Regions from separate parts of the Paractinoplanes hotanensis genome, predicted to be linked through region 1. Evidence: riboswitches for the same ligand, from Rfam matches in the RefSeq annotation. Region 1 holds a riboswitch; each other region holds the start of a gene.
The links. A riboswitch is a leader RNA that binds a small molecule or an ion and turns the genes downstream of it on or off. The one in region 1 is predicted to bind cyclic di-AMP.

Region 1 (9,754 bases):
CAGGGGCAGATGTACGCCAACCTCTATATGGGACGCCTGATCGAGGCGGCCGACCTCGGCGAGCGGCTGCTGCGGTTGCACCAGGCCGCCGGCTCGACCCTCGGCGAGGCCAAGTGCCTCTGCGATCTGGCCCAGGTCGACGTCCTTCGTGGACGCTATTTCGTCGCCATGCGCAATCTGGCCCGGGCGGCCGTGCTGCTCGACCTGCCCTACACCGACTTCGGCCGGCGCATCTCGGCCCTGTGCTCGTTCGCCGAGGCGGCGACGGCGGCCGAGATGTACGAGATCGCCGCCGCCACCTACGAGAAGCTCAGCATCACCCACGCGAACTTCAGCCTCGTGCACGCGGCGACCCTGCTGCACTGGGGTCTGCGGCTCAGCCACGTCGGCCGGCACGACGAGGGTGCGAACCGGCTGCGGCGCAGCGCCGAGATCACCCGCCGTCAGGTCGAGCAGCGCCCCGACGACATGGTGGCGACCGCCATGCTCGCCCTCGCGCTGGCCAAGCTGGGCGACGTGGTGCCGGCCGAGAAACTGGCCCGCGAGGCGGTGATGCCGCTGCGCCAGTCGGAGAATTTCCGGTACGCCCGGATGGCCCACCTGGCCCTCGGCATCAGCCTGCGCGCGCAGGGAGCGCTGGCCGAGGCCCGCACCGAGTTCGTGGCCGCCCGCGAGTTGTGCGCGTTCGGCCCCCGTCCCGACGAGAAGCCGGTGATCCGCTTCGAGATGGCGCTGACCGCGCTGGCCATCGAGGACGGCCAGGCCGGGCGGGACCTGTTCGATGCGGTCGAGGGCCAGACCCGCGAGTTGTGGCGGCTGCGCATGCAGCGACTCGCCATGCTGCGCCAGGCCCGCCAGCGCGAGGAGTCCGAGGCGGCGCTCGAACGGGCGGAACGCGAGGTGCTGCGCGACCCGCTCACCGGCCTGGACAACCGGCGCCGCTTCGACCTGCTGATGGACCGCATCGACCGCGGCCTGGCGGCGACCCCGATGGTGCTGCTGATCGTCGACGTCGACCACTTCAAGGCGATCAACGACGCGTACTCGCACGCCACCGGCGACCGCGCGCTGCGCGAGGTGGCCCGGATCCTGCGCGCGCACTGCCGCACCGAAGACGTGCCGGTCCGGTACGCCGGCGACGAGTTCACCGTCTTCCTCCAGGGCGACCTGGCCGTCGGACGCGAGGTGGCCGAGCGCATCCGCGCCGCCGTCGCCCGCACCGACATCGTTCCCGGCGTCCGCCTCACCGTGAGCGTCGGCCTGGCCGTCCTGGGCGAGGGCATGTCCGGCGAGACCCTGTTCCGCGAGGCCGACGACCGCCTCTACGCGGCCAAGTGGAGCGGTCGCAACACCATCTCGTCCTGACTCAGTTCGGCTTCACGACCCCCGAGCGGCCGCTGTAGAGGCTGCGCGAGTTGTCGAGGCCGCGCGGGGTGTCCGGAGCGTCGAGCCAGACGATGTACGGCGCCCCCGGCTTCAGCCCGCTGATGGTGGCGCTGCCGGTGCATCCACCGCCGGTGGTCACGGTCTGCCACTTCGGCTCCGGCTGGGCCCCGCTGACGATCTCCTGCGGTACGGCGGCCACCCGGTAGACCTCGCCGTAGCGGGCGGGCCACTGCACCTTCAGCGAGCCCGCGCCCGGCGTCACGGTCATCGGGATGAGAACCTGTCCGACGTCCTCGTTCCAGGCGATCGCGCAGGCCGAGCTGGTCGGCAGGAACGAGACCGGCGGCAGCGCGGGCGGGAACGTGCCGCTGCGCCGGGTCACCGCGCTGGGCGTCGCCCGGCCCGGCTCGACGTTCACCCAGGCCTCACCCGGTGCGGCCGTCGGGCTCGCGCTCGCCGACGGGCTCGAGCCGCTGCCGCAGGCCCCCAGCAGGAACGGCAGCACCGCGAGCACGGAAACTCGGCGCATCTCTCCCCCTCCCCACTTCCGTTCGGCGCGGAGGAGCCGGGGCTTAGGGCCGGCCGGCCCTCGCCTCGGGGCGGACCCGTCGTCCCCTATCCGGTGGGGGCGGGCCGGTCGTCCCCCGCACTATCAGGCGCGGCGGGATCACCACCCGGCTCGGCCGAGGCGGTGGCCGGCCATCTCGAGCACCTCGTCGCCCACGGACACGGGCGTTCGCAGGCCGGAATAATCGCTGAGGGTCAGGGTGCGGCCGGCGAGGTCGTAAGTGCCCTGCGGGCGACGCTTGCGCCCCGCCACCTTCCCCGCGTACGTTCCGTCCGTCCTGATATCGAGACGAACCGTGCCGTCCGCGCTGAGCCAGATACCGACCGGCGCCGAGACCGCGACCCTGGTGGGCTTCCGCCCCGAGGTGCCGGGTTGCTCGGCCGCCTGCCCGCCCATGGCGATCGCGATCAGGGCGGTAGCGTCCAGAACGGCGGTGTCCACGTGCTGGTGCATGTCGGCTCCGAGGGCAGGGGGCATGGAGCCCTCACCATCGGCAGCCCCCGGGCCGACTCGCGGCAACCGGCCGGTGCAACCCGGTTGCACGCGGCGCGCGGCCGGGCGTCAGTTCGCCGTGCTGCGCAGGGCGGCCGTCACCGCGGCCATGAGCTTCTCGAGGTAGGCGCCGTCGGGCTTGGTGCGCGAGACGGCCAGACGCCAGTACAGTGGCCCGAGGATCAGGTCGACCGCCAGGTCCGGATCGGTGCCTTCGGGCAGCTCTCCGCGCGTCACGGCCGAGCCGACCAGCTTTTCGCCGACGGCCTGCTGGTGGGTGCGCAGCGCCTTCTGGAGGGTCTCGGCGATCTGCGGGTTGCGGGCCGCCTCGGCCATCAGGTCGGGAATGATCTGGGACGCGATCCGGTGTCGCAGAGCACGGCTCACGATCATCATGATCAGTTGGAGGTCGCCGGCAAAGCTACCGGTGTCGGGGAGCGGCACGCTGCGGCCGGCCACGTCCGACACGATCTCGAGCACCATCTCGAGTTTGTTGCTCCAGCGCCGGTAGATCGCCGTTTTACCGACGCCGGCCCGGCGGGCCACGGCCTCGATGGAGAGCCGGCCGTAACCCACTTCGGCCAGCTCGTGCATCACGGCGTCGCGGATGGCGACAGTGATGTCGCTCCGCAGCACGGCCGCCCCGGCAGGTGCTCGCTTTCCAGTCGCCACGCGGTCACTATACGCCAGGACGTAACGGTTGCGTTCCGCCGTTTGGTCGGATAGCCTCTCCGGACGTCGATACGAAGCCGTTCCATCGGCGACGACTTGACATGCTGCTTAAGTGTTCTCGCCTAAGGAACCAGGGCCCGGTATCCCTCACGGGCCGACGAGATCGGAGCACCACCCCATGGCTCAGACGGCGGTTGCCGATTCCGACACCGGGCCATCGCTCACCGAGCTGGCCAGGAGTCACGGCCTGACGAAGGCGGGGCGCCTGCCTCGCCTGCCGGAATACACCCGGCATCTGTGGTCGTACCGTCACTTCATAGCCGCCTTCGCCAACGCGAAGGTGAGCGCTTCGCTGGGCAGCACCAAGCTGGGCGTGGTCTGGCAGCTCCTGACGCCGCTGATCAACGCCGGCGTCTACTACCTGATCTTCGGTGTTCTGATCAACACCAAGCAGGACGTCGACAACTTCATCGCGTACCTCTGCGCCGGCGTCTTCATCTTCGGCTTCACCCAGTCGGTGGTTCAGGCCGGCTCGCAGTCGATCACCGCCAACATCGCGCTGATCCGGGCGCTGCACTTCCCGCGGGCCAGCCTGCCCATCGCGGTCAGCCTGGTCGAGGTGCGCAACATGATCGCCTCGATGATCGTGCTGGTCGCGATCGTGCTGTTCACCGGCGAGCCGATCACGCTCCAGTGGCTGCTGCTGATCCCGGCCCTCGTGCTCCAGACGATCTTCAACACGGGCCTGGCGCTGTTCGTGTCCCGGCTGATCTCCAAGGTCACCGACATCCGCCAGCTCATCCCCTACATCCTGCGCATCTGGATGTACGGCTCGGCCGTGCTCTACCCGGTCACGTTCTTCGCCGAGCGGATCGACGGCTGGCAGCTCGCGCTGGTCGAGTCCAACCCGATGCTGATCTACATCGAGCTCGTCCGGCACGCGCTGATGGAGAACGTCGATCTCGCCACGTCGGCACCGCTGCTGTGGCTGCAGGCCGCGATCTGGACCGTGCTTGTCGGGTTCGGCGGCTACGTCTACTTCTGGCGCGGAGAGAAGGGTTACGGCCGTGGCTGACCAGCGGCAACCAACCGTCATCGCGGACAATGCGAACATCGTCTACCGCATCTACGGCTCGGTGGCGCCGGGCGCGAACAGCCCGCTGGCCAGCCTCAAGCGGATCATGACGGGCAAGAAGAGCGCGGCCGTGCGCGAGGTGCACGCGGTCAAGGGCGTCAGCTTCGTGGCCTACAAGGGCGAGGCGATCGGCCTGATCGGCACCAACGGCTCCGGCAAGTCGACGCTGCTGCGGGCGATCGCCGGGCTGCTGCCGGTGGAGCGCGGCGGCGGCATCTACGCGGCCGGCCAGCCATCCCTCCTGGGGGTGAACGCGGCGCTGATGAACGACCTGTCCGGCGAGCGCAACGTCGAGCTGGGCTGCCTGGCCATGGGCATGTCACCGGCCGAGGTCAAGGAGCAGGCGCCCGGCATCATCGAGTTCTCCGGCATCAACGACCGGGGCGACTTCAGCTCGCTGCCGATGAAGACGTACTCGTCCGGCATGGCGGCCCGGCTGCGGTTCTCGATCGCGGCGGCCAAGAAGCACGACGTGCTGCTGATCGACGAGGCCTTGGCCACCGGTGACGCCAAGTTCCGCAAGCGCAGCGAGCAACGGGTCCGCGACCTGCGCAAGGAGGCCGGCACGGTCTTCCTGGTGAGCCACAGCGAGCAGTCGATCCGGGACACGTGCGAGCGCACCATCTGGCTGGAATCCGGCGTCATCCGGGCCGACGGCCTGACCGACGACGTGCTCAAGGAGTACGAGACCTACGTCAACAAGTGAGTAGGTAGGAGGCGTAGGCCCGCGAGCGCCGCTGGTGAGATGGGGCTCGGTTTTTCGACGGCCGCAGGGTTTGCGGACGGCGGAAAATCGCGTCCCATCTCACCAGCTACAAAGGCGCTCGCTCGCGGAGCGAAGCGGAGCCAGAGTTACCGCACCGAGAGGTGCACGTGGTTCGTGTGGTCGCTGGAAGGGTCCCCGTTTCCTCGGGAGTACGACTTCCAGCCACTGCTCGGCAGCCAGATGCGTTTGAACCAAATGACGTAGAGCACGCCCAGCCGGCTCGAGTTGCTGATGAAGTAGTTGGCCAGCCGGGTGCCGTACGTCTTGTCACCGCCCGACGCGACCCCGCCGAAGCCGTTCTTCTCGGCCGCGAAGTCGCACGCCTGGCCCTTGGGGTGCTCGCCGCTGTTCTGCTCGCGGAAGCACGCCACGTAGCGGGTGAACCCGTCGGCCTGAGCCTCCTTGAGCGCGTGCAGCGTGCGGGGCGTCAGGCAGCCGCTGGTGGTGGGGTCTTTCCGGGTGCAGCCCTCTTCGGACAGCGAGCCGTCCCGGTTGCGCGGAGCCGGGCTGGCCTTGTTGCTCGAACTGGCCTGACTGTCCGACGGCTCGTCGGCGTCCTCGCCGGCGTTCGCCGCCTTCAGCGCGTTCTCGGCCTGCACCTTGCGCTTGGCCATGAGGTTGACCTGCTTCTGCTGGTTGCGCACCTCGGCGTCGATGGCGAGCTTGGCCCGCTGCTGCGCGTCCCGGTTGGCCTTCAGATCGGCCACAGCGGCGTTTTCCTTGACCGCCACGGTCTCGAGCGTCTCGGCCCGATCGAGGAAGCTGCCGGACGAGTTGGCCGTGAGCAGCGCGGTCATCGGCCCGAGGCGGCCGGTGCGGTACGACTGCTGGACGATCTCGTCGATCGCGGCCTGGCGCGGGCCGAGTTCGGCGTCGAGCTGCTTGACCTTCGCGGCCAGTTGGGTTTGCCGCTTGCGGGAGTTGGTCAGCGCCTCCTGGGCCTCGAGGAAGCCCTTGGAGGCGGCCTGGAGCTGCTGGATCAGGGACTTGGGAGCGCCCTCGCCGTCGTCGCCGTTGTCGCCGGGGGCCGCGCCGGCCGGACCGGCCACCGCGACCGCGAGGCCGGAGATCGCGATGAGCAACGCCAATGACGATGCCAATCTTCGCCGGACAGTCTTGTGCCGCACACCTGTTCCTTCCGTCGGCCGCCGACCGAGTTAGCTGACGGGTTCGGGACGGAAGTGATCCCTACCGCTTGCGCGGATTCACCCCGGAAAGATTGGTTCCCCGGCTCGCCGTGAAGGCGATTAGGCGGCGGCCCCCTGGGGGTGAGGACCGCCACCGACCATACCCAACTCATCGAGCAATCGACAGTTATCGCACGCAGTGCAATTCGACCACGACCATCAGTCACGAGAATTACGGAATGTGTTGGCATGACTACGAAATTTGCCATTCCGCAGCGCTGAAGCGAAGCGAACTCTCGGGTAAACTGGCCGCCGGTTCTGCCACCGAGGCACCGCCCCCGAGGTGCCGGCAGGCCACCGCCCAATCGCCGCGAGGCGAGCCGGGGAACCAGGTCAGTGGGGTGTATCCGCGCAAGCGGTAGGGATCGCTTCCGTCCCGAACCCGTCAGCTAACCCGGTCGGCGGTTTACCGGAAGGAACTGCATTGACCGTACGACCCCGCCGGTGGCTGATGCTTGCCCTGGCGCCGATCGTGGCCCTGTCTTTCCTGGCCGCACCCGCTTCCCCGGCGAGCGCCGAGCCTGATGGCTCCTCGGCCACGCCCGACGAGGCGGGCGGCTCAGTCGCCAAGAACGCGACTCTGGACGACGTCATCGAGTCCTCGAACCGCAAATTCGTCGCCGCCAAGGCCGCGGTGGCGAGGTCGACGAAGGCGCAGAAGCGGCTGGCCGCCGAGATCAAGGTGGCCCAGGGCCGGCGCCTCGCCCTGTTGCCCGAGGTCAACGCGATCGCCGCGCAGCAGTACCGCACCGGCCACCTCGGCACGGCCGGCTTCCTGCTGGGCAGCCAGGGCTCGAGCGACTTCCTGCAGAAGGCCGTCTCGCTCGAAGAGATCAACACCATTCAGGACCGCAAGCTGGCCGAGCTGAACAAGGCGATCGACCAGGTCAACTCGAAGAAGGCCGCGCTCGACGCCGAGGTCAAGAAGCAGCAGACCAGCCTGGTCGTGATGCGCAAGCAGAAAGAGGCCGCGGACAAGGCCCTCGCCCTGGTCGGCGGTCAGAGCCTGACCCAGGGCGTCGTGCTCGCCGAGTCACCGACCGCGGCGCCGGCTCCGCGCGACTCGAACGGCGGCTTCCCGAGCCTGCCCTGCAACGTCGACGACCCGACGACCGGCGGCTGCATCACCGCGCGCACGCTGCACATGTTGAAGGAAACGCAGAAGGCCGGCTTCGATCGGTTCGTCGGCTGTCATCGCAACGGCGGGCCGTTCGAACACCCGAAGGGCCGGGCCTGCGACTGGTCGTTGCAGGATCGGGGCTTCGCGGTCGCGCACAACGCGGACATGAAGACCTACGGCAACAACCTGATGGCATTCCTCGTGCGTAATGCCGACCGCCTCGGCATCTATTACGTCATCTGGTACAAGCAGATCTGGTTCCCGACCAGGGGCTGGAGTTCCTACAGCGGGCCAAGCGCGCACACCGACCATGTGCACGTGTCGATGCTCTGATATCGAGAGGCGAGAAGCCTCGAGTACGCGAAAAGGGGCCCCGGAGAAATCCGGGGCCCCTTTTGCTGTCCGCTTACGAGGTGGCCCGCCGAACCGGAGCACGCCCCGCCGGCTGGACCGGCGCGGGGCCGACCGGGTGCGCCGGTGGAATGGGCACCGTCACCGGCTTGACCTGGGTGACCTCGACGTCCTTGCCGTGGTGCTGGAGCACCAGGCGAGCCGATCCGCCGCCGTTGCGCAGCGAGTACGTGGCGTCCTCCGCGGTCACGTTCACCCGCAGCCGCAGCCCGCGCCAGAGCAGCGAGAACTCCAGGTTGTTGATCCGGCTGGGCAGGCGCGGCGCGAACGACAACTGACCGTTGAAGTCGCGCATGCCGCCCAGACCGGCCACCAGCGAGATCCACGTGCCGGCCAGCGACGCGATGTGCAGGCCGTCCCGCGAGTTCTGGTGCAGGTCGTGCAGGTCCATCAGGGCGGCCTCGCCCAGGTAGTCGTGGGCCAGCTCGAGGTGGCCCACCTCGGCCGCCATCACGGCCTGGACGCAGGCCGACAGCGACGAGTCGCGCACCGTACGGGCGTCGTAGTAGGCGAAGTTGCGGGCCTTCTCCTCCGGGGTGAAGGCGTCACCGCGGATGTACATCGCCATGACCAGGTCGGCCTGCTTGACCACCTGCTTGCGGTACAGGTCGAAGTACGGGTAGTTGAGCAGCAGCGGGTACGCCTCGGGTGGGGTGTTCTCGAAGTCCCACTCCTGCAGCCGCGTGAAGCCCTCGGACTGCTGGTGGACGCCCAGCTCCTTGTCGAACGGGATGTGCACCGAGGCCGCCGCGTCCCGCCAGCTCGCCGTCTCCTCGTCGTCCACGCCCAGCTTGCGGGCGAGGTCGGGGTGCCGCTTGGCCGCATCGGCCGCGGCCAGCATGTTCTGCTGGGCCAGCAGGTTGGTGTAGATGTTGTCGTCGACCACGGCCGTGTACTCGTCCGGGCCGGTGACGCCGTCGATGTGGAAGCGGCCGTGCCGGTCGTGGTGCCCCAGCGAGCGCCACAGCCGGGCGGTCTCGATCAGCAGCTCGAGGCCGACCTCACGCTCGAAGTCGTAGTCGCCGGTGGCCTGCACGTAGCGGCGGACCGCGTCGGCGATGTCGGCGCCGATGTGGAAGCCCGCCGTGCCGGCCGGCCAGTAGGCCGAGCACTCCTGCCCGCGGATCGTGCGCCACGGGAAGGCCGCACCCTGCAGACCGAGCGTCTGAGCCCGCTCCCGGGCCAGGTCGAGCGTCGAGTGGCGCCAGCGCAGCACGTCGGCCGCCGCGGACGGCTGGGTGTACGTGAGGGCGGGCAGCACGAAGGTCTCGGCGTCCCAGAACGTGTGGCCGTCGTATCCGGGCCCGGAGAGGCCCTTGGAGCCGATCGGCCGCTGCTCGGCCCGGGCGCCGGCCTGGAGCGTGTGGAACAGTCCGAAGCGGACCGCCTGCTGCACCTCGGGGTCGCCCTCGACCTTGACGTCGGAGTGGTCCCAGAAGGCGTCCAGGTAGTCGCGCTGGGCCTCGACCAGGCCCTCCCAGCCGTCCAGCCGGGCGCTGGCCAGTGCCGCGCCGACCTGGTCGCGTACGGCGGGCAGCGAGCGGTGGCTGGACCAGCCGTACGCGGCCAGCTTGACCACGCGCAGCTTCTGGCCCGGCTCGAGCTTGCAGGCGACGGTCGTCCGCAGCCAGTCCGGGTGGCCCTCGGTGGTCACCGCGTGCTTGCCCGGCGTCTCCACCAGGTGTTCCATCGCGGCCGCCATGCGCAGGTCACTCGCCTTGGTGCGGTGCACCAGCAGACCGCCGGTGCGCTGCTCGAGCATCTCCTCGGCCTGCAGCGGGTGGTCGAGCACGGCGGCGACCCGCGGGTCCTTGCTCATCGGCGGGAGCTGCTCGTTGGCCACCAGCTCGGACTGCAGGATGAGCCGGGACGGGCCGTCGAGCGGCTCGACCTCGTACAGGAAGGCCACCACGGCACGCTGGGTGAAGGAGACCATTCGTACGCTGCGGACCCGGATCGCCTGTCCGGAAGGAGACACCCATTCCACGGTGCGCTCGAGGGTGCCGGCCCGCAGGTC
Region 2 (9,754 bases), on a different contig from region 1:
GCCACGAACGGCGCCCGCGGTCCACCGTGGATCGGCGGCGGCGGGGCGACCCGCAGACGAGGAGCGGCGGCCGCGTCGGTCGCCCGCAGCGGCTCGGCCGAGACCTCGAGCTTGAGCGCGGCGGCGCCGTCGACCGGAGCCTCGACCTTGCGGCCGCCCGCGATCCGGCCCCGGCCCCCGAGCACGCCGGCCTTGCGGTCCCGCGTTTCCCGTACGCCCGAAGCCTCCCGCGCCTTGGCCCGCACACCTTCCGTGTCCCGGCCCCGGGCCCGAACCGCGCCGGTGTCGCGCGCCTTGCCCCGCACACCGTCGGTGTCGCGCGCCTTGGCTCGCACACCATCGGTGTCGCGCGTCTTGGCTCGCACGTCGTCGCGCGCCTTGGCCCGCACGCCGTCCGTGTCCCGCGTGCGGCTGCGCACGCCGTCCGCATCCCGGCTCCGGGCGCGAACGCCTTCCGTGTCGCGCGCCTTGCCGCGGGGAGTTCCGGCTTCCCTGGTCCGGTTGCGCACCGCCTCGGTGTCGCGCGGCTCACCCCGTACGGAATCGGAACCCCGCGGCGCGGAACGCGCCGGACGTGCCTCGCCCCGCTGCCGGCTCGCGTCGCGATCGTCGCTCCGCATCCCTGACCGGCGCGTGTCGGACCGGCGTGGCCCGCCGCCGTCCTCGGCACCGGTGAATCGCCGCGCCCCCCGGCCGGCGTTTCCCGGAGCGTCCGCATCGCGGCTCACACCCGTCGTGTCGCGGCGCCCGGTGGTCGGACGCTGCGGATCCGCGGTCCGGCCCCCCGACCGCGGCGCCTGGTTGCGCTCGCTCATGCTTCCCCCTCCCCCTCTTCACGTGCCCCCGGGCGTAACCGCCCTTGTCCCCCGTGCGTTGTAGACAGTCGGGGCCGTTCGCGGGCGGCCCCGGTAGTTCCGTCGTGCCGATCGAGGCGCTCGACCGCGCGCAGCTTCACCGAAGCCGCTCGCGGGTTCTCCGCGACCTCCTGCTCGCTGGGCGGTTCTGACCCCCTTGTCAGCAGCCGCAGCGTCGGACCCGTCCCGGGCAGTTCGACCGGCAGGTCGACCGGCCCGGTGCTGCGCGTCCTCGCGGTGAGGGCGCGCTTGACGATCCGGTCCTCCAAAGATTGGTAGCTCATCACCACAAGGCGCCCTTTCGGCGCCAACGCGTCCAAAGCCGCCGGGATGGCCGCTTCGAGCGTGGCGAGCTCGCCATTTACCTCAATACGTAGCGCTTGAAACGTTCTTTTCGCGGGATTTCCACCCGTTCGCCGCGCGGCGGCCGGGATCGACTCCTTGACCAGCTCGGCCAGTCGCGCCGTCGAGGTGATCCGGCCCTTCTGGCGCTCGCGGACGATCGACGAGACAACGCGGGTGGCGAACTTCTCCTCGCCGTACTGGCGCAGGATGCGCACCAGCACCCCCGGCTCGTACTCGTTGACGACCTGCTCGGCCGTGAAGCCCGTCGTCTGGTCCATCCGCATGTCGAGCGGAGCGTCCTGGGCGTACGCGAAGCCGCGGTCCGCCTCGTCGAGCTGCAACGACGACACACCGAGGTCGAACAGTCCGCTGTGGAACTCGGTGAGGTCGAGTTCCTCGAGCACCCGCGGCAACTCGTCGTAGACCGCGTGCACCAGGCGCATGCGGCCGGCGTACCGGGCCAGGCGATGACCGGCGTGGGTCAGCGCCTCGGTGTCGCGGTCGAGCCCGACCAGCACAACCTCGGGAAATCGCTCGAGGACGGCCTCGGCGTGACCGCCCAGGCCCAGCGTGAAATCGACGTGCACGGCGCCCGGCAGCTCGAGGGCCGGGGTGAGCAGCTCGAGGCAACGCTCGAGCAGCACCGGCACGTGCGTGCCGCGAAGCTCCCCCATGTCGACCCCCACTCGCTGTCACGCGCGCCCGCCGGCACCGACCTGCCGGTTGTCTCTCACACCGCCGCGTCCGTCACCGTTCCGCGACGCTTCCCGGACGCCCGTCCGTACCGCCAGATCCCCATCCGCTCGTGCCCGGGTGCTCGCCCGTTGCCATCGGGCTCGCCCTGGGCCGTACACGCGCCTGGCGCCGGGGAAGAGGCGCCAGGTGCGGGAGCGGCTGGAGATCTCGCAGTACGGAAAACGCGACGTCCGGGCCTTCGCGGGCCCAGCCGAGTGCCACGCCTCACAGTCCGCCCGGCAGCACCCCCTCTTCGATGTCGGCGAACTCGTCCTCGCTCGCCGCGAGGTAGTCCTCCCAGGACTGCTTGTCCCAGATCTCGACACGGGTGCTGGCCCCGATCACCACGAGCTCACGGTCGAGACCCGCATAGCCCCGCAGGTGCGCCGGGATGGTGACCCGGCCCTGCTTGTCGGGGATCTCGTCGTGCGCGCTGGCGAAGAAGACCCGGCCGTAAGCCCGGGCCGCCTTGTTCGTGACCGGCGCTTCCCGCAGCTGACCGGCGATGCGCTGGAATTCCGGCATCGGGAAGACGTACAAGCAGCGTTCCTGCCCCTTGGTGATCACGACGCCTCCCGCCAGCTCATCTCGGAACTTCGCCGGAAGGATCAGCCGCCCCTTGTCATCGAGGCGTGGGGTGTGCGTGCCGAGGAACATCGGCGCCCACCCCCTGCCCCCGGGCGGTTCGCGGTCCGCCTGTCAACTCGGGTCGGCAGGTCGCTCAGGTGAGGTTCGCCATCGGCCCTGCCACTGTGCTCCACTCTACTCCACTTCCCTCCACCCGCAAGCGGAATGGACGGGGTCGCGAAGGTTGCTCGCACACGAAACCCCAGCTCAGGGAGGGGGGTGCCGAGTGGAGGGCGAGACCATGATCAACCCCGTCCGGTTTCCGACATCCTCCAGCGCGCCCGCTGAGAATCGTGACGAACACGCCCAAAGCCGCCAGACAAGAAACCTGTCAACCCACCCGGGGGAGGAAAGTGGAGGACCGCGGGGCGGATGGTGGGCGCCAGGCAGTGAGCGGTGGACCCCGGGGCGGATGGTGGGGCGCCGGGCAGTGAGCGGTGGACCGCGGGCCGGGTAGTGGAGCGCCGCACGGGCCACTCGCATATATAAGGACAGCCCGGCCGGCTGTGCCGGTCGGGCTGTCCTTGACAGCAAGGGCGCGACCGAACCGGTCGCGCCCCGCTGAGTTGCTGATCCGTGCCCGGTTGTCAGACCAGACGGCGGACCACGTAGTTGGAGCCGTACATCTTGCGCTTCGAGACGCGCGCGCCCGTGTGCGGCGAGTCGTACATGTAGCCGCTGCCGGCATAGATGCCGACGTGCGACCCGTACGAGCCGCTCCGGAAGACGATCAGGTCGCCGATCTGCTTCTTGCTCTTGGCGACCGACTTGCCGTACTTCTGCTGCAGGTTCGCCTTGTGCGGCAGCTTCTTGCCGATCGTCTTCTTGTAGACGTACATCGTGTAGCCCGAGCAGTCGAAGCGCGTGGGGCCGGCCGCACCGAACTTGTACAGCGAACCGACGTGCCTCTTCGCCTCGTTGATGATCTTGTTGCCGTTCGGCACGACGCTCACATACGTCTTGCCGCCCGTCAACGAGGCGAACTTCGCGGATCCGGCGTAGACGGCGCGCAGGTAGCCGCTGGTGCCAGGCTTGAACGAGAGCGCGACCGAGCCGCTGCTGCCCAGGTTCTTCGACGTCTGGTTGACCCACTTGCCCTTGCGGAACGCCTGCAGGCGCACCGTGCCGGACGTGACGACCTTGCCGTTGACCGGGTTGATGTACTTGGCGGTCACCTTGACACTCTTGCCGGACTTGACCTTCCGGGTGGAGTACGAGGTCTTGACCACGGGCTTGACCTTCGCCGAGGCAGCCGCCGCCATGATGGGGGTGACGGTGGCGGCGCTGGCCGGCGAGGCTGCGACCAGCTGGCCGGCGCAAAGGCAGAGACCCAGTGACAGTGCGATGGTGCCGGCGCCACGCATGCGGCGGCCACGGCTCGAACTGTGTTCGTGCACGGTAGAGATATCCCTCCGGCACGCCTGCGAGGTTAGCTGTCGGGTTCGGGCGGGAAGGCTGCCCGGTCACCGTTAGGCGACTTCACCCCAAGGTCTTCTCCGTGGTCGCCACCGGAGCGGGTGGCGCGGAGAGGACCAGAATTGGGTCCCCCGTCCCTGCCCCCGTATGCCTGTGTTGGTCGTACATGGTGCTCGGGTGGTCGCGTCGACCGGCCCGGGGCAGGGCTCGGCGTGAACCAGGTCGTCGCGAGTCGGGCAGCGGGTGCCGCCGGCCAGACCTTGCTACCCGAATTTCTCGAAGGTTGCAGTATCCGCTTTCGTCACTGAGAGTGTTTGGCATATCGACCACTGTCCGATTTGTTACCAGGCGACGATAAATGCCATAACGAGGAGTGATCGACAAATCACTACCGGTCTACAGTTACGGGTGAATCAGAACACATAATTCTTCGCCACCATCGGGGTGACGGTCGCCCGATATTCACTCTTCCGCTGTTCAAACCTTTCTCACCGGCCAAAATGGGGTGGGCCGAACGGCCGATCTCGATGGCTGTCCGGAGCGTCCGCCCCGGGACGCTGAAATCGGACTCTCGGCAACTCGACGTAACCTGCCGTTCCGGTACCCTCGTCGCCGTGACGGACGGGAAAATGCCCCTGCGCGCCAAGGTCGCGACCTCCGTGTCGAAGACCGCGGCCGCGCTCTCCAGGGCTGCGGGACGCGGCGACGGCTCGGTCATCGGCGGCTGGATCGGCCTCAAGATCGATCCGGAGCTGCTGACCCACCTGGCCGCCGGCCGGGCGATCGCGCTCGTGTCCGGCACCAACGGCAAGACGACCACCACCCGGCTCGCGGCGGCCGCGCTCGGGGTGCTCGGCCCGGTGGCCACCAACTCCTTCGGCGCCAACATGCCCACCGGGCACACGTCGGCGCTGGCCAAGGCGGGCGCCACACCGTTCGCCGTGCTCGAGGTCGACGAGCACTACCTGGCCCGGGTGATCGACGAGACCAACCCGCGCGTGGTGGCGCTGCTCAACCTCTCGCGCGACCAGCTCGACCGGGCCAAAGAGGTCGCGATGATGGCGCAGATGTGGCGCACCGCGCTGGCCGGCCACCCCGACGTCTCGGTGGTGGCCAACGCCGACGACCCGATGGTGGTCTGGGCCGCGCAGGGCTCCTCGCACATCACCTGGTTCAGCGCCGGCCAGCGCTGGCTCGACGACTCCTTCGTCTGCCCCGAGAGCGGCCACCCGATCGAGCGCGCCAACGGCGACTGGTGGTGCACCGGTTGCCCGCTGCGCCGCCCGCAGGCGCAGTGGCGGGTCGAGGACGACGGCGTGGTCGACCCGCGCGGTGACTGGCACCTGGTGAAGCTGCAGCTGCCGGGCACGGTGAACATCGGCAACGCGGCGACCGCGCTGGCCGTGGCGGCCGAGTTCGGGGTCCGCCCGATCGAGGCGCTCCCCCGGCTCTCGACGGTGGCCTCGATCGCCGGGCGCTACGCCCAGGTCGACCGGGACGGCCGCAACATCCGCCTGCTGCTGGCCAAGAACCCGGCCAGCTGGCTCGAGGCGTTCGACATGGCCGAGCAGGCGCCCACGCTGCTCTCCATCAACGCGCGGGACCCCGACGGGTTCGACACCTCGTGGCTGTACGACGTCGACTTCTCGCCCCTGCACAACCGCCCGGTGCTGATCACCGGCGACCGGGCGTTCGACCTCGCCGTACGCCTCGAAGTGAACGGAATCCCGTTCCGGCACGTGTTGAGTTTCGAGGAGGCGATCCGGTCGGTCCCGATGGGGCGCCTCGAGGTGATCGCCAACTACACGGCGTTCCAGGACATCCGAGCGGAGTTGGACCGTGTCAACTGAGGCCCTACGCATCGTCTGGATCTTCCCGGACCTGCTGTCGACCTACGGCGACCGCGGCAACCTGCTGATCCTGGCCCGGCGCGCGGCGATGCGCGGCATCCCGGTCGAGACCTACTCCGTGCGCTCCGACCAGCCGATGCCTTCGACGGCCGACATCTATCTGATCGGCGGCGGCGAGGACGGCCCGCAGGCTCTGGCGGCTCAGCGCCTGATCAACGACGGCGGTCTGCACCGCGCGGTCAACCAGGGCGCAGCCGTGCTGGCCATCTGCGCGGGTTACCAGTTGTTCGGTCACTCGTTCTTCGCCAAGGGTGCCAAATGCCCCGGGCTGGGCCTGCTCGACCTGCACTCCGACCGGGGCGAGACCCGCGCGGTCGGCGAGATCCGCGGCGACATCGACCCCCGGCTGGGGCTGCCCCCGCTGAGCGGTTTCGAGAATCACGGCGGCCGCACCCACCTGGGTCCGGGCGTCGCCCCGCTCGCCCGGGTGACGGCCGGTATTGGCAATGACGGGCAGACCGAGGGAGCATGGCACGGGAAGATACTCGGCACGTACTCCCACGGGCCCGCTCTCGCTCGCAACCCAGCTATAGCCGATCTGCTACTGCGTTGGGCGACAGGCGCGGATAGTCTTTCCCCGGTCGACGACACCTGGCCCGACAAACTGCGAGCGGAACGACTCGCCGCCGCCGGCGCCTGATCCTGACCTGCATGATCCTGACCCGACGAGCATTGGGCGGTAACCCTGCATGACTGACATCCTGATCGCCCCGCGGGGCGCACAGCCCGCGCTGGACTCTCAGGTTCCTCAGCCTTCGCAGCAGCACTCCGCCACCTCGATGGGCTGGAAGCGGCGTCTGATCCGCTTCGGCATCCTCGGTCTGGTGGTGGCCACTGTGGCCGTCGCTGCCGCCGTCCTGCCGCTTCAGGACATCGCCGACCAGTTCGCCCGGCTGGGCCCCGCCGCCGCCGTCGTCATGGCCGTCGTGGGTGGCCTGCTCCTGTCCGTCCTGGTTCCCCGCACCGCCATCACGCTGGCCTGCGGTGCGGTGCTGGGTGCGGCCACGGGCGCCGCGACCGCCCTGGCGGCCGCGGTGATCGCGGCGGCTGCCACCTACTACGCCGGCCGCTGGGTCGGCCGGGGCGCTCTTTCGGCCCGTACGGGCGGCCGGCTCGAGCGTCTCGACGGCTGGCTCAACCGTCGCGGCCTGTCGGCGGTGCTGCTGGTCCGCTTCCTGCCGCTGGCCCCGTTCGGCCTGATCGGCTACGCCTACGGCACCACCAGCGTCTGCCGCAAGCGCTACCTGCTCGGCACCACGCTGGCCTCGATCCCGTCGGCCGTCTCGTACGCCGTGATCGGCGCCGCGGTGGTGCGCCCGGGCGAGATGAGCCCCCTGTCGCTGGCTCCGGCCCTGATCGGCTTCACCCTGACGACGTCGATCATCATCTGGTGGAAGCGCTCCGCCAAGAAGGCCGCCGCCACGGCCGCCCCCGCGACCGCCTGACCAACAGCCACAACGGGCAGCGCCCACGATCAGCATCAAAGCCGAACCCGCCGGTACTCCACCGGCGGGTTCTCGCTTGTCCCGGGCACGAGATTCCCGGCAGCACTCCACTCCCCGGCGGCTCACGACTTTCTGAGGTGCAACTCGTCCGGGGGCACGACCTCCCCGGGCTGCGACACGACTTTCCAGGGCTGCGACCGTCCGGGCGCACAACTTTCCTGGGCTGCAACGCGTCTGGGGGCGGCCTGCCGGGCCAACAGGCTGCGCCTCGGCCCAGACCGGTCCGCACGTAGCCCGTACGGAATGAGAAGCGCAAGGAAAAACCCGCCGTGACCAGCACGGCGGGTTTGCCTTCAAGGACCAGCACGGCGGGTTTGCCTTTGATGGCCGGCACGGCGGGTTTGCTCTTGCAGCAAGGAGCGGGTCAGACGACTACGCTCACCAGCCGCCCGCTCACGACGATGACCTTCTTCGGCGGACGCCCGGCCAGAGCCTCCACCACCGACGCCAGAGCCGCCTCGCGCACCTCCGCCTCGGCGGCGGTGGGTGACACCTCGACGCGCGCCTTGACCTTGCCGTTCACCTGCACCGGATAGGTGATCGACTCGGCCTTCAGCTGCTCCGGGTCGGCCACCGGGAACGGCGCGTAGGCCAGCGTGCCCGCGTGGCCCAGCTTGGCCCACAGCTCCTCGGCCAGGTGCGGCGCGAACGGCGACAGCATCAGCACCAGGGGCTCGACCGCCTCGCGGGACACCGTGGGCAGCGGGGTCAGCGTGTTGGTCAGCTCGATCAGCTTGGCGATGGCCGTGTTGAAGCGCAGCTCGTCCAGGTCCTCGCTGACGCCGGCGATGGTGCGGTGCAGGTGCTTGCGCACCGCCGGCTCCAGCGGCTCGTCGCTGACCCGGGGCGCCCCGGACTCCTCGTCGACCACCAGGCGCCACACGCGCTGCAGGAAGCGCTGCGACCCCACGACGGCGCGGGTCTCCCACGGGCGCGAGACGTCCAGTGGGCCCATCGCCATCTCGTACACCCGGAAGGTGTCGGCGCCGTACTGCTCGCACATCTCGTCGGGCGTGACGACGTTCTTCAGCGACTTGCCCATCTTGCCGTACTCGCGGATGACCTCGACGCCGTTGAACAGGTACTTGCCGTCGCGCTCGGTGACCTCCTCGGCGGGCACGATGACGCCGCGGGCGTCGCGGTACGCGTAGGCCTGGATGTAGCCCTGGTTGAACAGCTTACGGAACGGCTCGAACGACGAGACGTGGCCCAGGTCGTACAGCACCTTGTGCCAGAAGCGGGCGTACAGCAGGTGCAGCACCGCGTGCTCGACGCCGCCGACGTACAGGTCGACGCCGCCGCAGTCGCCGTCGCGCTGCGGGCCCATCCAGTAGGCCTCGTTGTCGGGATCGACCAGGGCCTTCTCGTTGTTCGGGTCCAGGTAGCGCAGCTCGTACCAGCAGGAGCCGGCCCACTGCGGCATGGTGTTGGTCTCGCGGGTGTACGACTTCAGGCCGTCACCCAGGTCCAGCTCGACGTTGACCCAGTCCTTCTTGCGCGACAGCGGGGTCTCGGGCTCGCTGTTCGCGTCGTCCGGGTCGAAGGTGCGCGGCGAGAAGTCGTCGACGTCGGGCAGCACGACCGGCAGCATCGAGTCGGGCAGCGCGACCGGCAGGCCGGTCTCGTCGTAGACGATCGGGAACGGCTCGCCCCAGTAGCGCTGCCGGCTGAACAGCCAGTCGCGCAGGCGGAACGTGGTCGCGCCGCGGCCGTGGCCGTGCTGCTCCAGCCAGGTGATCATGTCGGCCTTGGCCTCGACGACGCCCTTGCCGTCCAGCCAGTCGCTGTTGATCGCCACGCCGTCGCCGGTGTACGCGCCCTCGAAGTCCTCCGGGGCCTGCACCGTACGGATGATCGGCAGCTCGAAGACCTCGGCGAACGCCCAGTCCCGCTCGTCCTGGCCGGGCACCGCCATGATCGCGCCGGTGCCGTAGCCGGCCAGCACGTAGTCGGCGATGAAGACCGGGATGCTCGCGCCGTTGACCGGGTTGGTCGCGTACGCGCCGGTGAAGACGCCGGTCTTCTCCTTGCCCTCGGTGCGCTGCTCGTCGGTCTTGGCCGCGGCCTCGGCCCGGTACGCAGCGATCGCCTCGGCCGGGGAACCGTGCCCGCCGGTCCACTTGCCGTTCGTCGACGACGGCCACGCGGCCGGCGTGATCCGGTCGACCAGCTCGTGCTCGGGCGCCAGCACCATGTACGTCGCCCCGAACAGGGTGTCGGGCCGCGTGGTGAAGACGGTGATCTTGTCGTCGCCGACCGGGAAGTCGACGTGGGCGCCCCGCGATCGGCCGATCCAGTTGCGCTGCATCATCTTGACCGGCTCGGGCCAGTCCAGCGTGTCCAGGTCTTCGACCAGCCGGTC
Region 3 (9,754 bases), on a different contig from region 1:
TGGGACCGCTCCCAACCGGTGTCAACCCGGCCCCGGCAAAAATGTCGTAGGCCTCCGCTACCTTCTGCGCCAAGACTGCGAAAGGTGGCACGGATGCCGGCTGACACGACGTACCTCGAGCTCTCCGAAGACTCCGGGAGCGCGCACAAGTTCTATGAGGTGACGGTCGACGGCGCCGACCTGACCGTCCGCTATGGACGCATCGGCGACCGCGGCCAGGTCAAGCAGTCCTCCTACACCACGCCCGACAAGGCCGCGTCCGAGGCGGCGAAGAAGATCGGCGAGAAGGTACGCAAGGGCTACGCGCCCGCCGTGCCGGGCGTGCGGCAGCGCCGCGCCGTCTCACGCCGCGAGATCGTCAGCACCCGCTCCACGGCCACCACCCGCGCGCCCATGCTGTGGCGCTACAAGTCGGGCAGCCCGGCCTTCGGCATCTTCGTCGACGACGACGTGTGCATGGTCGGCAACGAGAGCGGCCTGATCACCACGCTCAGCCACGGCGCCGAGGTGCTCCAGCAGTTCCGCCTGCCCGACGGCGTGAAGTGCCTGGTCGCCGACGACGACTGGATCTACGCGGGCTGCGACGACGGCAACGTCTACGACCTCTCCGGCAAGGTGCCCCGGCTGGCCTACCGCATCGCCGCCGACATCGACATCTACTGGCTCGACATCCACGACGGCGTGCTCGGGGTCTCCGACTCCGGCGGCGGCATCGCCGCCATCGACCACGAGGACGAGTTCCTCTGGCGCCGTCAGGGCCACGGCTCCAGCGCCTGGATGGTCCGCTGCGACACCCGGGCCGTGCACCACGGCCACTCCAAGGGCGTCACCAGCTACGACTGGCGCACCGGGCAGGAGCTGTGGAACACGCGAACCAGCAATGTGCTGTTCGGCTGGCAGGAGGGCGACTCGCTCTACGCCGGCACCGGGCGGCGCCAGGTCGTCCAGCTCGGCAAGAACGGTGTCCACCGCCGGACGTACGAGTGCGACGCCCCCGTCTTCTCCTGCGCCACCGCCGAAAACGGTCGCTACATCTTCGCCGGCGACAGCAGCTCCTCGATCTACTGCTTCGACACCTCGGGCGCCCGCCTGTGGAAGCTGTCCACCGGTTGCGGCTCGGCCTACTCGATGCAATACCACGACGAGCGCCTCTACATCGTCACCACCGACGGATCGCTGTCCTGCATCGACGCGAGCGAGCCGGCCATCCAGGCCGCCGTCGCGGGCACGATCCCCGAGCCGGTCGACGTGAAGGCCCCGCCCCGCATGCCGGCCGTCGTGCCGTCCACAACGGTCGAGGTCGTCCACGACATCGCCGGCGGCGTGGTCGTCGAGTGCATCGAAGAGGGCGGCCGCCTGCGCATCCGCGTGGTCTCGTCCGGCTACCACCAGGATTGGCAGGTCCAGTTCCCCAAGGGCATCCGCGAACGCGGCAGCCGCTACGTCGTGACCGGCGTGCGCGAGGCCGCCCGCGGCGGCTTCTACCGCACCTACGGCGAGATCCGCCGCCTGCTCTGAGCGTGGCCGCACCCACGGCGAGATCCGCCGCCTGCACCGAGCGTGGCCGCACCCACGGCGATGTCGCCGCAGGCTCCGAGCGTGCTCGATCGGCTCCGAGCCGCCCCGGCCCCGCAACCGGGGCCGGGGCGGTAGCGGTCAGAGCGCCAGGCGCTGACCCGGGAAGATCATGTCCGGGCTGTCCAGGATCGACTTGTTCAGCTGGTAAAGGGTCTTCCAGCCGCCCTTGACGTGATTCTTGGCGGCGATCTTGGCCAGGGTGTCGCCGGAGCGGACGACGTAGTGCTTGCCCGTGGCCTTGACCGTCGACTTCTTGGCGGCCGTCGCCTTCTTGGCGGTCGCCGACTTCTTCGCGGTCGCCGACTTCTTCGCGGTCGCCGACTTCTTCGCGGCGGTCGACTTCTTGGCGGCTGCCTTGGCTGCGCCGGCCTTCTTGCCGCAGGTCGGCCAGGCGCCGATGCCCTGGCCCTTCAGCACCTTCTCGGCGATTCTGATCTGCTCGGCCTTGGTGGCCTTGTTCGCGGTCGCGGCGTACTTCGTGCCGCCGTACGCCTTCCACGTGCTGCGGCTGAACTGCAGGCCACCGTAGTAGCCGTTGCCGGTGTTGATGCTCCAGTTGCCACCGGACTCGCACTTGGCGATGGCGTCCCAGTTCACTGCGGCCTGGGCCGGGGAGGCCGGGCCGAGCAGGCTGACCGCGCCGGCGACACCCGCGGCCGCCAGTCCGAGCGCGACACGGGTCTTCTGTGCAAATGCCATGAGAGAGCTACCTCCACGCCTGCGAGGTGAGCTGTCGGGTTCGGGCTGAGGTGCCCGGCCGCACGTGGCGGCTTCACCCCGAGGCGCGCGTCGGCGCGCCGAGGAACGTGTGGTTCCCCCGCTCCATGCCTGGGTTCGTTTCCCTCGGGGCGGCGGCAGGGATTCGGCGTTCCGCCCGGGGCGTCCACGTTCGCGGACCGGCCGACGGTATCCACGCCCGGGCCCGTACGGCCAAGCCCGAAGGGCGGAAGGTGAAAAGGCTCTCAGATCCGCGAATGTCCCGGCGAGTGGCCCGTATCGGCCTTAACCCGCAGGTCGGAGCAGCGCAGCCGCGACCGTCGGGTACAGCGCAAGCATTCGGTCGAGGTTGACGACCTCGACCACCGTCGAGACCGACGGGTGCAGCTCGGCCAGGCGCAGCGAGACGCCCCGGTCCTCGGCCAGCCGGTGCAGCTGGACGAGGATGCGCAGGCCGCTCGAGTCGCAGAACGTCAGGCCGCGCAGGTCGAGCACCAGTCGTTCGACGCCGGAGGCCAGCGCGGCCTCGCCGGCTTCCTCGAGCACGTGAGTGACGTCACGGTCGAGTTCACCGCTCACGGTCAGCACGGTGTCCCGGCCGTCGGCCTTACCGACGGTCACCGTCAGCTGTTCGGTCATGCTGGTTCCTCGATCTCGTCCGGCTGCGTTGCCGTCGGCAGAGTATTCAACGAAGCGGCCGCCGACCACTCGACGAGCACGAGCGTGGCGTCGTCGGCAGGCGGCCGGCCCTGGTGCTCGATGACCGCCCGGGCCAGCCGGCGCACCGTCTCGGGCGCGGGCAGCGCGGCTGCGGCGTTGCGTTCCACCAGGTCGATCATGCGGAACAGGCCGAACCGTTCGCCGCCGGACGTTCGCGCCTCGGTCACGCCGTCGGTGTAGAGCAGCAGCCGGTCGTCCGGCTCGAACGTCTCCTCGGCCACCTCGGCCGCCGCGTCGGGCAAGCCCAGCGGCAGGCGGCGACCGGCCTTGAGCTCGAGCACCGCGCGCCCGCCGCGCAGCACGACCGGGGCCGGATGCCCGGCGTTGAGGTAGCGCAGCCGGCCGGTGTCCAGGTGCAGTTCGGCCAGTACGGCGGTGGCGAAGCGGCTGTCGCGGAACTGCCCGGTCAGCGCGGTGTCGACCGCCCGCGCCTGATCGACCAGTCCCCCGCCGGCCCGCCGGGCCGCCCGGAGCGCGGCCAGCGCGACCGTGCACGTCAGGCCGGCCTCCAGCCCGCGGCCCGCCGCGTCCAGCACCGCGAGCCACATGACACCGTCGTCGACTGCGTAGTCGAATCCGTCCCCGCCCACGTCGTAGCAGGGCTGGAGGACGGCGCTGACCACGGCCCGGTCGAAGCTGGCGGTCAGCGGTGGCAGCGACGCCCACAGCAGCTCGGCGGCGGTCGACATCGGCTGGGACCGGCGGGCCCGTTCCAGGTGGTCGCCGCGCTGCTTCGCGCTGTTCATCAGGTGGCCGACGAGGCCGGCGACCAGTTCACAACGCTCCGGGAAGGCCTCTTCACGGGCCACGGCGGCGTCACCGCCGACGAACTCGATCACGCCGAGGCGGTCGGTGCCGTCGACCATCGGGGTCCACCAGCGGTAGCCGGGCCCGTCGCCGGCCGGAGCGGAGCGGACCCGGGTGAACACCCGGCCCGGCAGGGTGCCGTCGATCGGCAGGACCTCGGGCGCCGGACCCGGCTGCGGCAGGGGGGTCAGCGCCGTCTGCTCGTAGTTGACCACCCAGATGCGGGTGCGGATCCTGAGCCGCGCCATCACCACGTCGAGGGCGGGGGCGACCTCGTCCGGACGCCACAGGTGGGCGCCCGCCAAGATCTGCTGCAGCGCCTCGTACCAGCGCAGGTCGGTCGCTCGATCCATGGCACTCAGCTTATGTCCGCGCGCGCACCGGGCTGAGCCGGTCGGGCGTCGTCCGGAGCGTGCGGGGGACAGCGGTGCCCGCCCGGACGGCGGGCACCGCGATCCGTCACAGCGAGAGGGTCCAGCCGGTCAGGGCGCCGGTGTCGACCGTGGCGGCGTCCTGCACCCGCAGGGTCCAGGTGCCGTCGGCAGTCTCGCCGGCCAGGTTGACCGCGTACGTCCGGTCGATGTTGTCGGTGCTGCCTTCGGCCCGGTTGTGCAGGACGTAGGCCGTGCCGTCGGGGGCGATCAGGCTGACCACCAGGTCACCGATGTAGGTGTGCCGGATGTGCACCTCGACCCCGCTCGTCGCCGACGGCGTGGCGGTGCACCCGTCGATCGTGACGGTGCTGGTCACCGTCGTGTTGTCGGGGATCGGCACGGCCGTGGTGCTGGTGGCGGCGCACCGCGCGCCGCTGTTGACCGTGACCGTCAGGTCCCGCGTCCGGGTGATCGACGGGGCCGTCGCGGTGATCCGGATCGCTCCGCTCGTCCGTGCCGCGGTGGCGTCAGCACTCACTGTGATCGTGGTGGACTCACCGGCCGTGACGGTGGCCGGCTCGAACGAGACGGTCACGCCGGCCGGGGTGGCGCCGGCCGCGAAGGTGATCGGCTCCGCCTCGCCGTTGACCAGCGCGGTGGTCGCCGTGACCGTGGTCGATTCGCCGGGGCCGACGGCAGCGGTCGCCGCCGAGAGAGCCACCGAGAAGTCGTTGCCGGTCGAGCACTCCTCGTCGGCGCCGGCCACGTTCACCGAGGTCCACGCGGCTTGGACCGCCTTGTACTCGGCGCCGCAGAAGCCGTACAGGTCGCTGGCGGCGGACAGCGAATAGGCCCGCGCGGTGTTGCCCGGGGTCGCGGTGCTGACGTAGCCGGTGTTCGAGACGAAGTACGAGTCGAGCGCCCGGAACCAGATCTTCGCGGCCTTCTCCTTGCCGATGCCCACCACCGGGTCGGCCGTGCCGCAGACCGGCGAGGTCCCGTACGGACCGGCCCCGCTGCCCTCGGCCAGGTTGAAGAAGAAGTGGTTGGCCACGCCGGACGAGTAGTGCACGTCGACGCTGCGGGTGCTCGTCGACCAGCAGCCGTGCGAGCGCCCGTCGAGCGTCGGGTTGTACATGTAGCGCAGCGGCGAGCCGTTGCCGTTGATGTCGATCTTCTCGCCGATGTCGTAGTCGCCGGCGTCCGTCGCGCTGTTCGCGTGGAACTCGACCATGCTGCCGAAGATGTCGCTGGTGGCCTCGTTCAGGCCGCCGGACTCGCCGGAGTAGGTCAGGCCGCCCGGCACCACGTTCTCGGTGACGCCGTGCGCCATCTCGTGCCCGGCCACGTCCAGCGCGACCAGCGGCTTGGCGTTGCCGCTGCCGTCGCCGTAGGTCATCTGCGCGCCGTCCCAGAACGCGTTCACGTAGTTGCTGCCGTAGTGGACCCGCGACGGCACGCCCCGCCCGTCGCCGAAGATGCCGTTGCGGCCGTGCACGTCCTTGAAGTAGTCGAAGGTCACCGCGGCGCCGAAGTGCGCGTCGACCGCGGCCGACTGCCGGTCGGCGGCGGCCCCGGTGCCCCAGGTGTTGTCGGCGTCGGTGAAGGTGGTGCAGGCGCCCGACGTACGGTTGTTCATGTCGCAGGTCAGGCCGCCACCGCGGGTGGGATCGACCAGGTTGTACGAGGACCCGGCCGCCGTGGACTCGAGCGCGACCGCGCCGGAATAGATGCTGTTGCCGGTGCCGGCGACGTTCTCGATCTCGTCGTACGAGCCGACGACGGCCCCGGTCAGCGCGTCGGAGATGACGTGGAAGCGCGACGGCGTCTGCTTGTCCGGCTGCCACCCGGTGATCACGGTCTCCCACGACAGCCGGCCGATGCCGCTGGTCGCGTCGACGAAGAGCTCCGGTTTCCCGGCGCCGGTGATGGCGCCCTCGAACTCGCCCTTGGCCGTGGCCGCCGCCCGCTCGGCGCTGACCGACGGCTTGGTGCCCAGGCTGAGGGGCTTGACCAGACCGACCGAGGAGCCCGCGTACGTGCCGTCGGCCTTGGTGCGGATGACCAGATCACCGCCGGCGACGCGCAGGCCGTCGTAGGTGCGGGTGTAGCGGACAGTCCCCTTCTTGCTGCTGTAGACCGTGTACCTGTCCTGACCGGACTTCTTGATCGCCGAACCGGCCTGGTCGAGCAGTGACGAGCCGGGTGTGGCCGGCGCGGCTTGCGCGTTCGTGGTGGTGACCACCAGGCTCCCACTGACCAGGGCGATAGCGCCGGCCAGCGCGACAGCAAATCTCACGTGTTTCCTCCCCACGATCACAGGCATTAATGCCTGTCGATACGTGAGATCATGTCGCGTTTGCCCGCGACAGGGGGGATCGACACACGTAAAACTTAAGTTTCCATTTAGATTCGTCTATGTACGCCCGCGGTTCACCGGACGACGGTCACCGGGCATTTCGCGTACGCGGCCACGTGCTGGCTGACCGAGCCGAGCACCAGTCCGGCGAAGCCCCCGAGGCCGCGATGGCCGACAACGAGCAGGTCGGCGCCCTCGGACTCGTCTATCAGGATCCTGGCGGGGCGGCCCTGGCGGACGTGGGCCTTGACCGGGACCGGCGGGTTCTCGCCGAGCTCCTCCTTGATCACCTGGAGCAGCTCGTCGGCGGTGGTCCGGCTGGGCTCGGGGACCATGCGCTCCGACACGCTGACGCTACCCGCCGGCGGCAGCAGAGTGTGCTCCCAGACGTTGAGCACGAGCAGCCCGGAACCGTGATCTGCGGCTTCGGCCGCGGCCCATGCGAGGGCCTTCCGGCTGCCGGGGGAACCGTCGACGCCGACCACGATCGTCGTCCATTCGCTCATCACGCACCTCCGCTGACGATTACAGGACGGGCGACGCGCGAAAGCAACGCGGCCCGGAGAAACCGCAGACAGGTGCGCGTATCGACATCTCTGGTCGCGTGACCCTGTTCGTCCGGCCAGGAACCCGTGGCCCGGCCGGACGCGGACAGCTGAGTCGCTCAGTACTGGCAGCGCAGCACGAGCATGGCGTGGGCGGGGACCCGTACGCCCTCCTGGGCCTTGACCGTGCCGGCGTTGGCCAGCAGGGGGTCGGCGGTGTCGACGGCGATCTCCCACGCCTGGCCGTAGGCCGGCTCGGGCAGGGTGAACTCGACCTCCTCGGGCGACGGGTTGAACAGCGTCAGGAAGGAGTCGTCGACGATGGCCTCGCCCAGGGCGTCCGACTCGGGGATGCCGTGGCCGTTGAGGAACACCGCCACCGTGCGGGAGGCCTCGGGCGACCAGTCCTCGTCGCGCATGGGCGTGCCGTCCAGCCGCAGCCAGGCGATGTCGGGCAGCTTCGACTCGCCGGCGGGGGCGCCGGTGAAGAAGCGGCGGCGGCGGAAGATCGGGTGCTCGGCCCGCAGGCGGGTCAGTTGCCGGGTGAAGACGGTCTGCACGTCGTGGTGGCGCGCGTCGGCCCAGTCGATCCAGCTGATCTCGTTGTCCTGGGCGTAGACGTTGTTGTTGCCGCCCTGGGTGCGGCCGAGCTCGTCGCCGTGCGCGATCATCGGCACGCCCTGCGACAGCAGCAAGGTCGCCAGGAAGTTGCGCTTCTGCCGTTCGCGCAGCGCGACGACCTCCGAGTCGTCGGTCGGGCCTTCCACGCCACAGTTCCACGACCGGTTGTGGCTCTCCCCGTCGCGGTTGCCCTCACCGTTGGCGTCGTTGTGCTTCTCGTTGTACGAGACCAGGTCGTTCAGCGTGAAGCCGTCGTGCGCGGTCACGAAGTTGATGGACGCGATCGGCCGCCGTCCGTCGATCTCGTACAGGTCGGAACTGCCCGCGAACCGGGACGCGAACTCGCCCAGCGAGGCCGGTTCGCCGCGCCAGAAGTCCCGCACGCTGTCGCGGTACTTGCCGTTCCACTCGGTCCACAACGGCGGGAAGCCGCCGACCTGGTAGCCGCCGTCGCCGACGTCCCACGGCTCGGCGATCAGCTTGACCTGCGAGACGACCGGGTCCTGGTTGACCAGGTCGAAGAAGGCGGCCAGCCGGTTCACCTCGTGGAAGTCGCGGGCCAGCGCGGCGGCCAGGTCGAACCGGAAACCGTCGACGTGCATCTCGGTCACCCAGTAGCGCAACGAGTCCATGATGAGCCGCAACGACTCGTGGTGGCGCACGTTGAGGCTGTTCCCGGTGCCGGTGGTGTCGTAGTAGTACTGCTTGTCGTCGTTGACGAGCCGGTAGTACGCCGGGTTGTCGATGCCCTTGAACGACAGCGTGGGGCCCATGTGGTTGCCCTCGGCGGTGTGGTTGTAGACCACGTCGAGGATCACCTCGATGCCCGCCGCGTGCAGCGCCTTGACCATCGACTTGAACTCCTGCACCTGCCCGCCGCGGCCGCCGAAGGACGCGTAGTCGTTGTGCGGCGCGAAGAAGCCGATGGTGTTGTAGCCCCAGTAGTTGCGCAGGCCACGCTCGACCAGGTTGCTGTCGTGCACGAACTGGTGCACCGGCATCAGTTCGACCGCTGTGACACCCAGCTCCTTGAAGTGCTTGATCATCGCCGGGTGAGCCAGGCCGGAGTAGGTGCCCCGGACGTCCTCGGGGATCCGCGGGTTGTGTTCGGTCATGCCCTTGACGTGCGCCTCGTAGATGACCGTCTGATGGAACGGGATGCGCAGCGGCCGGTCGTTGGCCCAGTCGAAGTACGGGTTCACGACCACCGACTTCATCGCGTACGGGGCCGAGTCGTCGTCGTTGTAGGCGTCGGGATCGCCGAACCGGTACGAGAACAACGCCTCGTTCCAGTCGTTGTGTCCCTCGATGGCCTTCGCGTACGGGTCGAGCAACAGCTTGCTGGGATTGCAGCGCAGCCCGGCGCCCGGGTCGTACGGACCGTGCACGCGGTAGCCGTAGCGCTGCCCCGGCACGATCCGCGGCAGATACCCGTGCCACACCATCGCCTCCCGCTCGGGCAGGTCGATGCGCGTCTCGGTGCCGTCGTCGTCGAACAGGCACAGCTCGACGCGCTCGGCGACTTCCGAGAACAGGGCGAAGTTCGTGCCGCCGCCGTCGTAGGAGGCGCCGAGCGGGTACGGCGAACCAGGCCAGATCATCATGGTGCGGCTACTCGTCTCTCTCAGGGTCGGACAGACTCGTTTACCCAGTTCGAGCCGGATCAGACCGAGTCCTTCACCACTCCAGGGTGATCTCGAGCGCCTGGGACGGGACGATCGGGTCGTCCACGTCGACAACCGCCAGCAACCGCACGGACAGCCATGTGATGCCGGCGACTGTTGTAGGTTCATCATCCTGGCCGACAACACTGGAAGTGGTCATGCCTCGCCGGTCTCAGCGCGCTGGCCGGCTCGGATACGGGGTGACGGTTTGTCCAGACGAGTCTTCATCTCCTACGCACACCAGGAAAAGCACGACGACGTCGTACGCGAGCTCTGGGCATTCCTACGTGCGAACGGCATCGACGCACGCCTGGACATGGTGGCCGCGGGTCAGCGGCAAGACTGGGCCCTGTGGACCGCAGATCAGAT

Region 2: another riboswitch for cyclic di-AMP. It lies ahead of LXN57_RS28475 (C40 family peptidase); the one in region 1 lies ahead of LXN57_RS17930 (coiled-coil domain-containing protein).
Region 3: another riboswitch for cyclic di-AMP. It lies ahead of LXN57_RS45525 (LysM peptidoglycan-binding domain-containing protein); the one in region 1 lies ahead of LXN57_RS17930 (coiled-coil domain-containing protein).

What each region holds. Positions count from the first base shown of each region.
Region 1 covers NZ_JAMQOL010000022.1:93,595-103,348, reverse strand. The annotation lists gene LXN57_RS17960 (GGDEF domain-containing protein) at 1-1,365, shown strand, start outside; gene LXN57_RS17955 (hypothetical protein) at 1,367-1,915, opposite strand; gene LXN57_RS17950 (Atu4866 domain-containing protein) at 2,054-2,407, opposite strand; gene LXN57_RS17945 (TetR/AcrR family transcriptional regulator) at 2,516-3,118, opposite strand; gene LXN57_RS17940 (ABC transporter permease) at 3,297-4,193, shown strand; gene LXN57_RS17935 (ABC transporter ATP-binding protein) at 4,186-4,959, shown strand; gene LXN57_RS17930 (coiled-coil domain-containing protein) at 5,106-6,146, opposite strand; cyclic di-AMP (ydaO/yuaA leader) riboswitch at 6,150-6,283, opposite strand; cyclic di-AMP (ydaO/yuaA leader) riboswitch at 6,495-6,627, shown strand; gene LXN57_RS17925 (coiled-coil domain-containing protein) at 6,631-7,659, shown strand; gene LXN57_RS17920 (glycoside hydrolase family 65 protein) at 7,733-9,754, opposite strand, start outside.
Region 2 covers NZ_JAMQOL010000041.1:52,032-61,785, forward strand. The annotation lists gene ftsL (cell division protein FtsL) at 1-419, opposite strand, end outside; gene rsmH (16S rRNA (cytosine(1402)-N(4))-methyltransferase RsmH) at 812-1,873, opposite strand; gene mraZ (division/cell wall cluster transcriptional repressor MraZ) at 2,160-2,591, opposite strand; gene LXN57_RS28475 (C40 family peptidase) at 3,149-3,958, opposite strand; cyclic di-AMP (ydaO/yuaA leader) riboswitch at 3,965-4,150, opposite strand; gene LXN57_RS28480 (Mur ligase family protein) at 4,607-5,827, shown strand; gene LXN57_RS28485 (type 1 glutamine amidotransferase) at 5,817-6,527, shown strand; gene LXN57_RS28490 (TVP38/TMEM64 family protein) at 6,577-7,332, shown strand; gene leuS (leucine--tRNA ligase) at 7,757-9,754, opposite strand, start outside.
Region 3 covers NZ_JAMQOL010000084.1:16,067-25,820, reverse strand. The annotation lists gene LXN57_RS45530 (WGR domain-containing protein) at 94-1,518, shown strand; gene LXN57_RS45525 (LysM peptidoglycan-binding domain-containing protein) at 1,657-2,277, opposite strand; cyclic di-AMP (ydaO/yuaA leader) riboswitch at 2,280-2,425, opposite strand; gene LXN57_RS45520 (STAS domain-containing protein) at 2,581-2,934, opposite strand; gene LXN57_RS45515 (PP2C family protein-serine/threonine phosphatase) at 2,931-4,175, opposite strand; gene LXN57_RS45510 (M4 family metallopeptidase) at 4,282-6,495, opposite strand; gene LXN57_RS45505 (universal stress protein) at 6,630-7,061, opposite strand; gene glgX (glycogen debranching protein GlgX) at 7,220-9,325, opposite strand; gene LXN57_RS45495 (hypothetical protein) at 9,399-9,545, opposite strand; gene LXN57_RS45490 (toll/interleukin-1 receptor domain-containing protein) at 9,594-9,754, shown strand, end outside.